DNA from 2 places in the Planococcus alpniumensis genome. Region 2 is predicted to be linked to the other one. Evidence: predicted binding sites of a transcription regulator. Region 2 holds the regulator's gene; the other holds the start of a gene.

What was found. Region 2 encodes CtsR, which represses protease genes until heat stress. Its sites were predicted from a motif close to ATGGTCAATAAAGGTCAAACA; they were not measured.
Region 1: clpP (ATP-dependent Clp endopeptidase proteolytic subunit ClpP) is a predicted target of CtsR. The motif match lies at 2,187-2,207, and genes of this name have one in related genera.

What each region holds. Positions count from the first base shown of each region.
Region 1 is NZ_JAAMTH010000001.1:1,196,362-1,204,484, forward strand. Features, by position in the region: gene mgfK (gluconeogenesis morphogenetic factor MgfK) at 1-140, shown strand, start outside; gene whiA (DNA-binding protein WhiA) at 162-1,112, shown strand; gene G3255_RS06060 (HPr family phosphocarrier protein) at 1,170-1,427, shown strand; gene clpP (ATP-dependent Clp endopeptidase proteolytic subunit ClpP) at 1,502-2,113, opposite strand; tRNA gene G3255_RS06070 (tRNA-Arg) at 2,280-2,351, shown strand; gene G3255_RS06075 (LemA family protein) at 2,509-3,087, shown strand; gene G3255_RS06080 (TPM domain-containing protein) at 3,084-3,884, shown strand; gene G3255_RS06085 (glutaredoxin family protein) at 3,899-4,129, shown strand; gene G3255_RS06090 (sugar-binding transcriptional regulator) at 4,234-5,277, shown strand; gene gap (type I glyceraldehyde-3-phosphate dehydrogenase) at 5,278-6,285, shown strand; gene G3255_RS06100 (phosphoglycerate kinase) at 6,396-7,580, shown strand; gene tpiA (triose-phosphate isomerase) at 7,594-8,123, shown strand, end outside.
Region 2 is NZ_JAAMTH010000001.1:95,767-103,889, reverse strand. Features, by position in the region: gene G3255_RS00510 (PIN/TRAM domain-containing protein) at 1-307, opposite strand, end outside; gene radA (DNA repair protein RadA) at 410-1,792, opposite strand; gene G3255_RS00500 (ATP-dependent Clp protease ATP-binding subunit) at 1,852-4,296, opposite strand; gene mcsB (protein-arginine kinase McsB) at 4,293-5,384, opposite strand; gene G3255_RS20200 (UvrB/UvrC motif-containing protein) at 5,374-5,907, opposite strand; gene G3255_RS00485 (CtsR family transcriptional regulator) at 5,904-6,389, opposite strand; gene G3255_RS00480 (hypothetical protein) at 6,529-6,774, opposite strand; rRNA gene rrf (5S ribosomal RNA) at 6,886-7,001, opposite strand; rRNA gene G3255_RS00470 (23S ribosomal RNA) at 7,068-8,123, opposite strand, start outside.

The DNA of each region.
Region 1 (8,123 bases), 1.1 Mb from region 2:
TGGGGCTTGAAGTATATCGCCATGATATTGCGAATATTTTTGGGGAAGCCGTACGGCATGAACCGATGAAAGTGGCGAAATGGCTTTTTGAATACACCAGCAGCGAATCGCAGGTACCATCGCAGCGCCGGTATTCCTAAAGCTTGAAAGGGGGGGCATAATTGTCTTTTGCATCAGAAACAAAAAAAGAAATGACGCAGATTGAAGTGGATGATTGCTGCGGCAAGGCAGAGCTGTCGGCGATGATCCGCATGAATGGCACGCTGTCATTCTCCAATCGCCAGTTGAGCCTGGATATCCAAACTGAGAACGCAGCTATTGCGAGAAGAATCTATACCTTGCTAAAGCGCTTCTATAAAGCGTATCCGGTGGAGTTGTTAGTTCGCAAAAAAATGCGGTTGAAAAAAAACAACGTCTATATTTGCCGCTTGCGGGAAGGCGCAAAATTCGTGCTTGAGGATTTGTTAATCTTGTCGGAAGGCTTTCAGTTTCAGCAGGATATCTCCCCTGAACTGATCTCGACGACGTGCTGCAAGCGCTCATATTTGCGCGGTGCCTTTTTGGCCGGAGGGTCGGTCAACAATCCCGAAACGTCCTCTTACCACTTGGAAGTGTATTCTTCCTATAAAGACCACGCTGAAGCGCTGGTCATCCTGATGAACCATTTCCAATTGAACGCGAAAATGATTGAGCGGAAAAAAGGATTTGTGACTTATTTGAAGGAGGCGGAGAAAATTTCTGACTTCCTCAGCTTGACTGGCGCCCACTCGGCGCTATTGAAATTCGAGGATGTCCGAATCCTTCGCGATATGCGTAATAGCGTCAATCGTTTAGTCAATTGCGAAACGGCCAATTTGAATAAGACAATTGATGCGGCGTTGCGGCAAATCGAAAACATCCGCTTTATCGACCAAGTGATCGGAATCGACCAATTGCCGGATCGCCTGAAAGAGATAGCCCGCTTGCGTGTGGAGTACCAGGATGTCACACTGAAAGAACTGGGCGAGATGGTATCGACAGGAAAAGTGAGCAAGTCAGGCGTCAACCACAGGCTCCGGAAAATCGATGAGATTGCCGAGTCGTTGAGAAAAGGCGAAACGATCAGCCGGTAATAAGGCTGCTCTTTTCTATAGATTGCGTGACAGTCAAGTTTTCGGAGGAGGATATGCATGGTAGAAAAACAAGTGGAAGTGCAATTGAAATCAGGATTACAAGCGAGGCAGGCGGCATTGTTCGTACAAGAAGCCAATCGCTATAGTTCGGATGTATATTTGGAAAAAGGCGATAAGAAAGTCAATGCTAAAAGCATCATGGGCATCATGAGCTTAGCTGTCAGCAAAGGAACCAACGTGACAATTTCGGCCGACGGCGCCGATGAAGAATCCGCAGTCGGTGCGCTGGCGCAATTGATTGATAAAGAAGCATAAAGCCATACGCTTTAAGCATCAAAAAAAGAACTGCCCTTCATGCAGATGCATGAAGGGCAGTTCTTTTTTATGATTTACTCTTCTTTTTCGTGATTTTCCGGCAATTTGTTGCGCGTGATGATTTGGTCGATGAGACCATATTCGAGTGCACGTTCTGCAGTCATGAAGTTATCGCGGTCTGTATCTCGTGAAATCACTTCAAGTTCCTGGCCAGTGCGTTCTGATAGAATTTGGTTCAACTTCTCGCGCAAGAACAAGATGCGTTTTGCGGCGATTTCAATTTCGGTCGCTTGCCCTTGAGCTCCGCCAAGTGGCTGGTGGATCATGACTTCAGCGTTCGGCAATGCATAGCGTTTGCCTTTTGTGCCGGCTGCCAGAAGGAAAGCGCCCATGGATGCAGCCATGCCGATGCAAACTGTCTGGACATCTGGCTTGATGAATTGCATAACATCGTAGATCGCCATACCGGCTGTGATGCTGCCGCCTGGGCTGTTAATATAGATGGAAATATCTTTTTCCGGATCCTCAGCTTCAAGGAATAGCAATTGCGCGACGATGGAGTTGGCGACGTTATCGTCAATTCCGCTGCCGAGCATGATGACGCGGTCTTTCAATAGGCGGGAGTAAATGTCGTATGCACGTTCGCCTCTGCTTGTCTGTTCGATTACTGTAGGGATTAAATTCATGGATTATTTCCTCCTTCAGGTAAATGTAAGTGCTGCTGAAACACCGTTCAGCCGTACATTCATCATACACACCATGGTCAATGAAGGTCAAATCTAACGAATTGAAAATAGGCGCTTGAAATAAGAAGAAAGCTTTTGTATAATAGAAAAGTCGCGAACAACATTTGCCCTCGTAGTGTAAAGGATAACACGTAAGATTCCGGTTCTTGAGATGGGGGTTCGATTCCCTCCGAGGGTGTAAAAAATAAAAAACCGCACAGCCTGCCAAAGGCTGTGCGGTTTTTTTATTGAATCTTTTTAGCCCCTGAAACGTAGAATCAGGTGTATTGGGTTTCAAGGAACAAGCTGTCAGGGAAAACAAATAATATTATTGTAAAAGAAAAGGAGACGGGAAAATGAAAAAATTACTTATTCCATTGCTACTGGTGATTGGGCTGATCGTCATTGCCATCGCCGTATTCGGTTCAAGTTATAATAGTTTTGTTCAATTGGAAGAAGACGTCAATCAATCGTACGCGCAACTGGAAAGCCAATTGCAGCGTAGGCTTGATTTAATCCCGAACTTGGTCGAGACGGTAAAAGGTTTTGCTGACCAGGAACAAGAGGTCATCGATAGTGTCACGGAAGCCCGTTCAAGCATGGCGAATGCCGGATCGGTTGAAGAGCAGGCAGAGGCAGACGCCGAATTGAGCGGTGCGCTTAGCCGCTTGCTGGTCGTCGTCGAGAACTATCCGGAAATCCGCTCGAGTGAGAATTTCCAGCAATTATCCGATGAACTGGCCGGAACAGAAAACCGGATCGCCGTCGCCCGCCAAGACTATAATGGCTCGGTGACAGAGTTCAACCGGGAAGTCCGCAGTTTCCCAGGCAATATGGTGGCGGGAATTTTCGGCTTTGATGAAAAGGAATATTTCGAAGCTGATGCTGGGGCGGAAGATGCGCCGGATGTGGACTTTGGGACTGACGAAGAATGATCCGAAGAATTTCTGTTTTGCTCATGCTGTTGCTGATGCTCGCCGGAACCGCGCAGGCGGCAGAATTTCCGGAGTTGACTGATGATATTTACATCCAGGATATTGCCGGCATCTTGAGCGAAGAGCAAGAAGCCGAGATCAAGAGCTTGGGCGCTGGCCTGGAAGATGCAACCACTGCACAGGTTGCCCTCATGGTTGTCGATTCGCTTGAAGGCGAGCCGATCGAAAGCTACGCCAATAAAGCGTTGCGCCATTATGGTGTAGGTTCTGCGGAAGAAAACAACGGCGTAATGGTAGTACTGTCGATGACGGACCGTGAGATTTATATCGAAATTGGCTACGGCCTTGAAGGGGCACTTCCTGATGGGAAAGTCGGGCGCATTTTGGATGATTACGCTGTTCCGTATTTGCGTGAAGACCAGCCGGACGAAGCGATTCTCAATACGTACCAAGCGCTGTACAATGAAGTTTCTGCGGAATACGGCTGGGACGGGGAAGCGGTCAGCCCACAGCCGCTCAATGAAGTGACGTCAGGCAGCAGTGAAGGTGAAGGCGGCTTTATGCAGCCGATCGTCACGTTCCTGATCGTACTTGTTTTGTTGTTCCTGTTTACAGGAGGCGGCGGCGGACGTGGACGTCGCGGCCGCGGAAGAACCATGAGGCGCGGCGGATTTTTCGGGCCCGGCAGTTTTGGCGGCGGCTTCGGAGGCGGTTCCGGCGGCGGTTCCGGCGGCGGAGGTTTCCGCGGCGGCGGGGGCGGCTCTTCGGGAGGCGGCGGAGCCGGGCGAGGCTTCTGATAAGGAGGAATGGCATGTATACACTCTATACCCGGCCGAACTGTGGGCTTTGCGAAGAGGCAAAGTCTGCATTGCGGTTGCTGCAGGAAGATTACCCGATCGACTTCTGGGAAATCAATATTGAAGAAGATGAACAATTGCACGAACAATATATGCTGATGATTCCGGTGCTCACGAAACAGGAAAATGTGCTGCTCTACGGAAATTTCGGCTACGGCGAACTTCTGGAAGCGTTAATTCTTTAACGCTTCTTTTTATTTGCATAAATCTAATAGCTCGGCTACAATGAATCTAGTGGGACGTAATTATATGTAGTGGGACAGAAAACGTCCAACAAAGGGGTGGAGCGATGGATCCAGTTCTGCAAGCGCAAGTGCATCTATTGCCTGAACTGCCAAGCTTGCTGAAAAAGCGCTATAGCATCCTCGAGCTGATTCAAACCGAACAGCCCGTGGGAAGGCGCACGATCAGCGAGATGACAGGCGCAGCCGAAAGGGAAATCCGCAAAGAGACCGACTTATTGAGGGACCAAGCCTTAATCGAAATGAGCAAGAGCGGCATGAGCCTGACGATACTGGGGGACGATGTCCTTGACCAACTCCGTGAGCTGGTCAAGGAATTGGCTGGGACCGCTGAGCTCGAAGTTGGGCTTCAAGCGAAACTCGGCATCAAACAAGCAGTCGTCCTGCCAGGGGATAGCGACCGGCTATCATCGGTCAAAGCCGCTATCGGCAGGCAAGCCGCTCGCATCGCGGAGGAAATGTTCGAAAGCTGCCGGACGATCGCTGTAACTGGCGGCAGTACGATGGCCGCCGTGGCAGCTGAAATCCGTACGGCGAAGAAAAATCCCGCCATGCAGTTTATCGCTGCTCGAGGCGGCCTGGGGGAAGAAATGCTTCACCAGGCGAACACCATCGCTTCATCCTTTGCCGAAAAAACAGGTGGAGCTGTCCGCACGCTTTATCTGCCTGAGCATTTGAGTGCTGAAGCACTTGAAATGATGATGAGGGAACCTGTCATCAAAGAAATGATGGAGCTCTATGACCGGACGGATTTAGTCATCCACGGAATCGGCGATGCAGAAGAGATGGCCATCAGGCGCCGCTCTTCCGTGAACGAAGTCGAGAAGATCAAAACAGGCGGAGCTGTCAGCGAAGCCTTCGGTTATTATTTCGATAAAACCGGAAAAATAGTTTATCGCATCCCAACAGCGGGCATTCAATTAGAGCAGGTCCAAAAAGCACCGGCCATCATGGCGGTCGCCGGAGGACGCACGAAAGCGCGTGCCATCGAATCTTATTTCCAGGCCGCGCCTGAACGTACCATCCTCGTTACAGATGAGGGAGCAGCAAGGGCAATACTCAACCCAACAACAAAATTGGAGGAATTATAAATGACTTTAAAATTAGCAATCAATGGTTTTGGCCGTATCGGCCGTGTCGTATTCCGTGAAGCAATGCAAAACAGTGAAGTGGAAGTAGTAGCAGTCAATGACCTAACAGATGCAGCTATGCTTGCACATCTATTGAAATACGATTCAGTGCACGGAACGTTGGACGCTGAAGTTACAGCAGAAGGCAACTCAATCTTCGTCGATGGCAAGGAAATCAAAGTATTCGCTGAAAAAGACCCAGCGCAATTGCCTTGGAAAGAGCACCAAATCGACATCGTGTTGGAATCGACAGGAATCTTCACAACAGAAGAAGCAGCATCGAAACACATCGAAGCTGGCGCTAAGAAAGTCATCCTTTCAGCTCCTGGCAAAGGCGGCATGAAGATGCTGGTTATGGGCGTTAACGAAGAAACGTATAACCCTGAAGAACACCACGTCGTTTCAAATGCATCTTGCACAACAAACGGCTTGTCCGGCATCTCTAAAGTGTTGAATGAAAAATTCGGCATCAAAAAAGCCATGATGACAACAATCCACTCTTACACGAACGACCAAGCATTGCTTGATGCGCCTCACTCTGACTACCGCCGTGCGCGTGCAGCAGCTGAGTCGATGATTCCGACAACTACTGGCGCAGCGAAATCTGTTGCAAAAGTATTGCCTGAACTTGACGGCAAAATCGATGGCATGGCAATCCGCGTTCCAACACCGAACGTTTCGTTGATCGACCTTGTCGCTGAACTTGATAAAGATGCTTCTATTGAAGAAGTAAACCAAGCGCTGAAAGAAGCGACTGAAAACGAGCTGAAAGGCTACTTGGAATACAGCGAACTTCCGCTTGTATCACGCGACTACAATGGCAGCAAAGCTTCAGCTACAGTAGATGCTCAATCTACAATGGCTCTAGGCGGCAACATGGTGAAAGTTCTAGCTTGGTATGACAACGAATCCGGCTACTCTGCACGCTGTGTAGACTTGGCTGTACACATGTACAAAAAAGGGCTGTAAGCTGAAAATCATAGCTTAATTACCAATGAACCTCTATAATAAAGAGGGTAAAAGGGGTGGGGAATTAACCCCACCCCTTATTTTTTTGAATATAAATAGGAGGTATTTTCATGCTGCAGAAAATGACCATGAAAGACTTGGATTTGAAAGGAAAACGCGTATTTTGCCGTGTAGATTTCAACGTACCGATGGAAGACGGGAAAGTGACTGACGACACGCGCATCCGTGCGGCCATGCCGACGATTGAGTATTTGGTCGGGCAAGGCGCAAAAGTGATCTTGGCAAGCCATCTCGGTCGCCCGAAAGGCCAAGTCAACGAAGACATGAGACTAGCTGCGGCAGGCGCACGGTTGGCCGAATTGCTCGGCAACGACGTGAAATGCCTTGAAGAATCCGTAGGGGACACAGTGGAGCAGGAAATCGCTTCACTTGAACCAGGCGAAATTCTATTGCTTGAAAACGTTCGTTTCCATGCGGGCGAAGAAAAGAATGACCCGGAACTCGCAAAACAATTTGCGGCTCTCGCGGATGTATTCGTCAACGATGCATTCGGGGCTGCCCACAGAGCGCATGCTTCCACTGCAGGAATCGCCGAACATTTGCCGGCGGTATCCGGCCTGTTGCTCGAAAAAGAGCTGGACGTTCTCGGCAAAGCTTTATCAGAACCAGACCGTCCGTTTACTGCCATCATCGGCGGGGCGAAGGTAAAAGACAAAATTGGCGTCATCGATCATTTGCTCGACAAAGTCGATAATTTAATTATCGGCGGCGGGTTGTCGTACACCTTCCTCAAAGCGCTCGGCCATGAAATCGGCAATTCACTTGTCGAGGAAGACAAACTTGACCTTGCCAAATCGTTTATCGACAAAGCGAAAGAAAAAGGCGTGAAGTTCTATTTGCCGGTTGATGCGACAGTCGCGAACGAGTTCTCGAAAGATGCAGAGACCAAAACGGTGAAAATCGAAGAAATTCCGTCCGATTGGATGGGGCTCGACATCGGGCCGGAAACAGCGAAAATGTATGCCGATGTCATCAACCAGTCGAAGCTCATCATCTGGAACGGGCCAATGGGCGTGTTTGAAATGGAAGCTTTTGCAAACGGCACGAAATCCGTCGCTCAAGCGATGGCAGAAACACCAGGCTATACAGTCATCGGCGGCGGCGATTCCGCAGCGGCAGTCGAGAAATTCCATGTGGCAGATAAAATGGACCATATTTCAACAGGTGGCGGCGCTTCTCTGGAGTTCATGGAAGGCAAGGATTTGCCAGGCGTTACCGCATTAACCGATAAATAAAGGGAGTGTTTTTGTGAGAAAACCGATCATTGCAGGAAACTGGAAAATGTATAAAACAGCATCACAAGCGAAGGAATTTGTAGAAAAAGTAAACGGCTTGGTGCCGGATGCAGAAAAACTCGATTCTGTCATTTGTGCCCCGGCTCTATACCTGACTCAATTAGTGGATGCTGCTGAAAACAGCGCATTGAAAATTGGCGCACAGACGATGCACGATAAAGGCGAAGGCGCATTCACTGGTGAAATCAGCCCTGTGCAATTGGCAGACATCGGCGTCGACTATGTCATTATCGGGCATTCCGAGCGCCGACAGTATTTCAATGAAACCGATGAAACAGTCAATGCAAAAGTGAAATCGGCATTTTCACATCAATTGACGCCGATCCTATGTGTCGGTGAAACTGATGAACAGCGTGAAGGGGGCCAAATGGAAAGCATCGTGGAATCGCAAGTCGAAAAAGCAGTAGAGGGCTTGACCGATGCACAAATCGCTGAGCTAGTCATTGCTTACGAGCCAATCTGGGCAATCGGAACAGGTAAAAC
Region 2 (8,123 bases):
TTAAGGCAAAGCCGAACAAAAAGGCAACCACCAAGCCAATAATCATCCCTAGTGTGCCAAATAGCAAATCTGCTGTCGGGGCATGGAGCAATTTGCCCTCCATCCATTTCATGAAATGGATAATCGAATCGACGAACAATAAGGACAGTACATAAAAAATCGCAGCACCGATAATGGCAGCGACATACGGGTTGTTGATCCATGGATTATTAGAGATAGAAATAAGTTCAAAAGCATATGGCAAAAATAAAATTCCAACCGTAGCGCCTATTAATAAAAACAATAGCTGAATAATTTTCCGAAGCATTTGTTCCACCTCCTTCTCTTGATATTATACACGTTTTAATTATGAAACACTCCGTATAACCCCACCCTGCCGATAATAGAAAAAAAGAGGCATTGCTGCCCCTTATTGTTGCGGGAATAATTCCTTCAACGCCTCGTTTATAGTTTCAACACCAACGACGCGGATTCCTTCCGGAAAATCCCAACCGCCCATATTCGATTTTGGTATGATGGCACGCTTAAAGCCCAGCTTTGCCGCTTCCTGCACACGCTGTTCGATGCGCGACACACGGCGCACCTCTCCGGTCAACCCGACTTCACCGATAATGCAATCATCCACTTTCGGTGCAATATCCCGGAAACTCGAGACAATGCTTGCGAGCACGGCGAGATCGATCGCTGGTTCATCCAGCTTCACGCCGCCCGCGACTTTAATATACGCATCTTGCGACTGCAGCATCAAGCCGACGCGCTTCTCCAGCACCGCCATCAATAACGATACCCGGTTTTGGTCAATCCCAGTCGCCATTCGCTTCGGATAATTAAAACTCGATGGGGTGACCAATGCCTGAATCTCCACCAGTATCGGCCGTGTCCCTTCCATGGAAGCGACAACCGTCGATCCCGCTGTGCCACTTGAACGTTCCTGTAAAAACAGCTCGGACGGATTCAACACTTCCTTTAACCCACCTTGCAGCATTTCAAAAATCGCAATTTCATTCGTCGAACCGAAGCGGTTTTTGACACTGCGCAAAATGCGGTACGTATGATGCCGTTCCCCTTCAAAATACAACACCGTATCGACCATATGCTCCAAGATACGAGGTCCAGCGATCTGGCCTTCTTTCGTCACGTGGCCGACCAGGAAAATCGCGATGTTTTTCGTTTTCGCCACACGCATCAATTCTGCCGTGCTTTCACGAACTTGCGTCACACTACCGGGCGCAGATGTCACTTCCGGATGATAAACCGTCTGAATTGAATCGACAATCACAAAATCCGGCTCTACTTCTTCAATCGTGTGATGGATCAGCTCCAAATTGGTTTCCGCAAAAATCAATAAGTCCCCCGAAACCGCATCCAGCCGCTCCGCCCGCATTTTCGTCTGGCGAATCGACTCCTCACCTGAAATATACAGCACTTTCTTGCCAGCTTTCGCAAGAAGTGCCGACACTTGCAAGAGTAACGTCGATTTCCCGATCCCAGGGTCGCCCCCGATCAAAATAAGCGAGCCGGAAACAATTCCACCACCGAGCACGCGGTTCAACTCTTCCATTTCAGTTTTTGTGCGCGGCTCTTCTTTCGTTTCAATCGAATTGATTGGTGTCGCTTTTTGAGCAACTTGAGGAGCGCTATGCTGGAATGCGCCTCTTGTGCCTTTCGGTGCTGCAACTTCTGTTTCTTCCGTCATTGTGTTCCATGCCGCACAACCTGGGCATTTCCCCATCCACTTTGCAGACTCATAACCGCAGGACTGGCAGATGAACTTTATTTTTTTCTTCGCCATAGTTACCTCCTATATATAGAAAAAACCCGCCGGAGACATATCCGGCGGGCGGGATATCGTTACGATTTCTCTACGGCCCCTTCATTCGTACGGACAATGAATTCATCGCCCTGTACATCGAAGACAATTTTTTGCCCGGCAATTGCTGTACCTTTCAACAACTCTTCAGACAAACGGTCTTCGACATGTTTTTGAAGTGAGCGGCGCAAAGGACGTGCTCCGTATTCCGGATCATACCCCTCTTTGGCAATTTTATCAAGCGCTGCCTCTGTCAGCTCCAGATCGATGTCCTGTTCTTTCAAACGGCCCGTCAACTGCTGCGTCATCAGCTCGACAATCTTGCGCAAATCGTTCTTTTCAAGTGAATGGAAGACAATCATATCATCGACACGGTTCAAGAATTCAGGACGGAACGCTTTCTTCAATTCCGCGAGCATCTTGCCTTTCATGTCTTTATAATCCGTCTTCGAATCTTCCAAGTTAAAGCCAACATACTTATTGTATTTCAATTCCTGTGCACCGACGTTCGACGTCATGATGATTACCGTATTACGGAAATCGACGCGACGCCCTTTGGAATCCGTCAAATGCCCGTCTTCAAGTACTTGCAAGAGGATATTGAAAACTTCAGGGTGGGCTTTCTCGATTTCATCAAGCAAGACGACTGAATATGGCTTTCTGCGAACTTTTTCCGTCAACTGGCCGCCTTCTTCATAGCCGACATAGCCTGGAGGTGACCCAACAAGGCGTGAAGTCGTATGGCGTTCCATGTACTCAGACATATCGATGCGGATCATCGCATCTTCATCCCCGAACATCGATTCAGCCAAGGCTTTCGCAAGCTCGGTTTTCCCGACGCCCGTAGGCCCTAGGAAAATGAACGAGCCAATCGGACGTTTCGGATCTTTCAACCCGGCACGCGCACGGCGGATCGCTTTCGAAATCGAAGTCACCGCTTCGTCCTGGCCGATTACACGACTATGAAGGATTTGTTCCAAATTAAGCAATTTATCGGATTCTGTCTGCGCCAATCTCGATACCGGCACACCTGTCCACATAGAGACGACTTTTGCAATATCTTCGACTGTCACTTCAGACTCTTCTTTGCCTTGCTTTTCTTTCCATTCTTTCTTCGTCTGGTCGAGCTCATCTTTCAACTTCTGCTCGGCATCGCGAAGAGAAGCCGCTTTTTCGAATTCCTGGCTCTGCACCGCTTCATTCTTTTCAGAACGCGCCGCTTCAAGACGGGCTTCAAGCTCTTTCAAATCCGGTGGAGTCGTATACGAACGCAAACGCACTTTTGAACCGGCCTCATCGATCAAATCGATCGCTTTATCCGGTAAGAAGCGGTCGGAAATATAACGGTCGGACATTTTCGCTGCCGCAACAATCGCTTCATCGGTAATTTTCACGCGGTGATGCGCTTCGTAGCGGTCGCGCAAGCCTTTAATGATTTCGATTGATTCCTCAACCGTTGGCTCATCGACTTGAATCGGTTGGAAACGACGTTCAAGCGCTGCATCTTTTTCGATGTACTTGCGGTACTCGTCCAATGTTGTGGCACCGATGCACTGCAATTCGCCGCGTGCAAGCGATGGTTTCAAGATATTCGAAGCATCAATCGCGCCTTCAGCACCGCCAGCCCCGATCAATGTATGAAGCTCATCAATGAAGAGAATGACATTGCCTGCTTGGCGTATTTCATCCATCACTTTTTTCAAGCGGTCTTCAAACTCACCACGGTATTTCGTTCCGGCAACTACCGTACCCATATCAAGCACCATGACGCGTTTGTCGCGAAGCGTTTCCGGAATTTCATTATTAACGATTTGCTGGGCAAGCCCTTCTGCAATCGCCGTTTTACCGACACCAGGCTCCCCGATCAATACCGGGTTGTTTTTCGTTCTGCGGCTCAATACTTCAATCACACGCGTGATTTCGTCACTGCGTCCAATCACAGGATCCAAGCTACCTTCACGCGCAACTTGCGTCAAGTCACGTGCCAAGCCATCCAAAGTCGGTGTATTGGCAGAAGCATTCGGGCTCGTGCCAGTCGATGCTTGTTCGTTGCTGCCAAGTAGTTGCAATACTTGCTGGCGCGCTTTGTTCAAGCTGACACCGGCATTCCCAAGAACTCGTGCCGCGACCCCTTCGCCTTCACGGATTAAAGCAAGCAGTAAATGCTCTGTTCCGATATAAGAGTGCCCAAGCTTGCGGGATTCGTCGACCGATAGCTCGATCACTTTTTTAGCCCGCGGCGTATAATGAACAATCGGCCCGACATCTTTTTCGCCGACCCCGACTAGTTCTTTGACACCGTCTTCGATCAATTGTGTATTCACTTCAATTGCTTCAAGTGCTTTCGCAGCGATTCCGCCGCCTTCTCGGATCAAACCAAGCAAAATATGCTCAGTTCCGATCGATTCGTGCTTCATGCGGATTGCCTCTTCTTGAGCTAATTGAAGAACTTTTTGTGCGCGTTGTGTAAATCGGTTGAACATCATGCAAAATCCTCTCCTTTTGTATTTATCCCGTTATCAGCTAACCTCTCCCGGAACAATTCCGCCCGGGCCAGGTCCCGTTCCTTCGCTTCTAATGGACGTCCTGCATACTGCTGCAAAAACGCAGGCTGCATAAAGACCATCAATTCATTCAGTATCGACATGTCTACACCCGTTATTAGATGAAGATCGATGCCAAGTCTGACATCTGATAAACAAGTAGCTGCTTCTTCTGTATTCAACAGACGGGCGTGAGTCAGGACACCTAATGACCGGTACACCCTATCTTCAAGGAGCAGCGGAGAATTCGCATTTAGCGCTTCCCTTGCTCTTCGTTCCTGTTCAATAATCTGCTCGGTCATGTTTTGCAAATCCTGCAAAATCTCATACTCTGATTTCCCCAGTGTTACTTGGTTAGAAATCTGGTATACATTACCAAGCGCTTCACTTCCTTCTCCATAAATCCCTCTCACAACCATCCCCAGACGGGATATAGCCGGGATGATCCGGTTGATTTGATGGGACATCGTTAAAGCTGGCAAATGAAGCATGACAGAAGCGCGCATGCCTGTACCCGTGTTTGTAGGGCAACTGGTCAAATAACCAAATCTCTCATGGAAAGCATAAGAAAGGTGTTCTTCTAAAAGCGAATCCATTTTATTCGCTATGTCATATGCTTCCTGCAGATGAAAGCCTGACTGCAAACTTTGGATCCGCATGTGATCTTCTTCATTGACCATAACGCTAAGCTCTTCTTCATCCGATAATAATACAGCACTGGAATGCTGGCTATTTGCTAAATAAGGGCTAATTAAATGTTTTTCTACTAACACTTCACGTTGTAGATCGTTTAATTCTTCAATATTGATATGAGTAAAACCGTACCCAACTTCCTTTCCCTTATCCAGCAAGACCGAAGAAACAGCTTTATCAACTTTCAACGCTTCATCTTCAGAAAAAGCGTAGGGAAATTTAAATTCGTCTAAATTTCGTGCAAGCCGAATCCTTGTACTCATGGCTATATCAACGTGTTCTCCGTTATTAGCCATCCAACTGCTTGCACGGGGTTGAAGGAAACGATCAATTGCCAACACCCCCACCTCCTTCAAGCTTTTCATTCAAGACCTTAACTTGATCTCGCAGCCTTGCAGCTTCTTCAAAATTCTCATCTTGTATGGCAGCCTGCATTTGCTTTCTCAATTCTTCAATTTCCTTTTTGATTTTCAACGTTGTTCCATAAGAAGCAGGAATCTTTCCTGTGTGTTCTGTATTCCCATTTTGTACTCTTTTTAAAATCTCATTTAGCTGAGGCGAAAAGGTATTATAACATTCAGCACAGCCAAACTTACCGAGATTCAAGAATTTTTGGAAGGTAAATCCACAAGATGGGCAAATCGGAACTTCTTTTCGTACAGGACTTACAGCGGCTTGCTGTTTTGGAAACCAATTGGCTAATAAGTTATGGATTGCCATAGGATCTTGATCAAAAGAAAAACTGATATTATGATTTTCCGCCGCACAAACGTGACAGAGGTGTTTTTCTGTTAAATGGCCTTGCTGGTTCTGCTTCACAATGACTGTAGCTGGCCGTTCTCCACATTGTTCACAAATCACTTGATCACTCCTTGCCCGTTCGACTCATATTGAATAGTAAACAGCATCGCCACTAAAATCCGCGCTCGTACTTCATCTCGTATAGGTAGAGGCAGCCCGAGAGTAGAACGATCAATGGCACTCAAAATCAATTTAGCTTCACGCTTCGATATAACATCTTCACTTAAAAGCCTCCACACAATATCTTCGGCCATAGTTTGTGAAGCACCAGTTTCAAGCCTATTGATAATTTGGGCAATCAAATCCGATTTCTTATGAAGGCGTATTTTCTTAATACGAATATATCCGCCCCCACCACGCTTACTTTCAACTAAATATCCACGATCTAATGTAAATCTAGTATTTATCACATAATTAATTTGAGAGGGAACACATTGAAACTTCTCAGCAACCTCACTTCGTTTAATTTCAATAAGGTCCTTACCGCTTATTTCGATAATCTCTTTTAAATAACCTTCAATTATATCTGAAATATTCCGCATCGCTTTCACCTCTTGAGCGTTTAAATGCGCTAATGATTGACTTTGACTATATTTGACTTAATTATACATAAGCATTTTATGGATATCAAATACTTAGTCTGAGATAGAAAAAGTCTCGGGTTGAATATCCCGAGACTCTTCATTCTTGATCCATCATCCGTTTCATAAAATCTTTTGTATGACTTGATACCGAACGGGTTTTTTCTTCAACATACTTTGTTCTCCAACGTGTACCCTGTTGCCAAACTTCTACTATATCCCCTTTATTTACATCATGAGTAAAATCTGCAACTGGATAAGTATACTGTTCAGCAGAATCTTTTAATGAAACCAATAATGCAGTTCTTTTCTCAATCATTTTTACTGTATAATAACCTGCTTTCATAAGTCTTCACCTCATTTCTTTTTTCCCTTTATAATATATTTTCAATCCTTTTTTTAATTTAAAATACAAAAAATCCGCTACCGGAATGAACCGGTAACGGCCTTTCTACTTGCCCAGCGACGTCCTACTCTCACAGGGGGAAACCCCCAACTACCATCAGCGCAAAAGAGCTTAACTTCCGTGTTCGGGATGGGAACGGGTGTGGCCTCTTTGCCATCATCACTGGACTATGTTGAGCTTGTTCGCTCAAAACTGGATAAATCGACATTGTGGGAAACTTGCGTTTCAGTTTGTTGGTTAAGTCCTCGATCGATTAGTATTCGTCAGCTGCACGTGTCGCCACGCTTCCACCCCGAACCTATCTACCTCATCGTCTTTGAGGGATCTTACTTGCTTGCGCAATGGGAAATCTCATCTTGAGGGGGGCTTCGTGCTTAGATGCTTTCAGCACTTATCCCGGCCACACATAGCTACCCAGCGATGCTCTTGGCAGAACAACTGGTACACCAGCGGTGTGTCCATCCCGGTCCTCTCGTACTAAGGACAGCTCCTCTCAAATTTCCTGCGCCCGCGACGGATAGGGACCGAACTGTCTCACGACGTTCTGAACCCAGCTCGCGTACCGCTTTAATGGGCGAACAGCCCAACCCTTGGGACCGACTACAGCCCCAGGATGCGATGAGCCGACATCGAGGTGCCAAACCTCCCCGTCGATGTGGACTCTTGGGGGAGATAAGCCTGTTATCCCCGGGGTAGCTTTTATCCGTTGAGCGATGGCCCTTCCATGCGGAACCACCGGATCACTAAGTCCGTCTTTCGACCCTGCTCGACCTGTCCGTCTCGCAGTCAAGCTCCCTTGTGCCTTTACACTCTGCGAATGATTTCCAACCATTCTGAGGGAACCTTTGAGCGCCTCCGTTACTCTTTAGGAGGCGACCGCCCCAGTCAAACTGCCCGCCTGACACTGTCTCCCAAGCCGCTAAGGCTTGTGGGTTAGAAGTTCAATACAACCAGGGTAGTATCCCACCGACGCCTCCCCCGAAGCTGGCGCTCCGGGTTCTCTGGCTCCTACCTATCCTGTACAAGTTGCACCAAAATTCAATATCAGGCTACAGTAAAGCTCCACGGGGTCTTTCCGTCCTGTCGCGGGTAACCTGCATCTTCACAGGTACTATAATTTCACCGAGTCTCTCGTTGAGACAGTGCCCAGATCGTTACGCCTTTCGTGCGGGTCGGAACTTACCCGACAAGGAATTTCGCTACCTTAGGACCGTTATAGTTACGGCCGCCGTTTACTGGGGCTTCGGTTCGCACCTTCGCTTGCGCTAAGCACTCCCCTTAACCTTCCA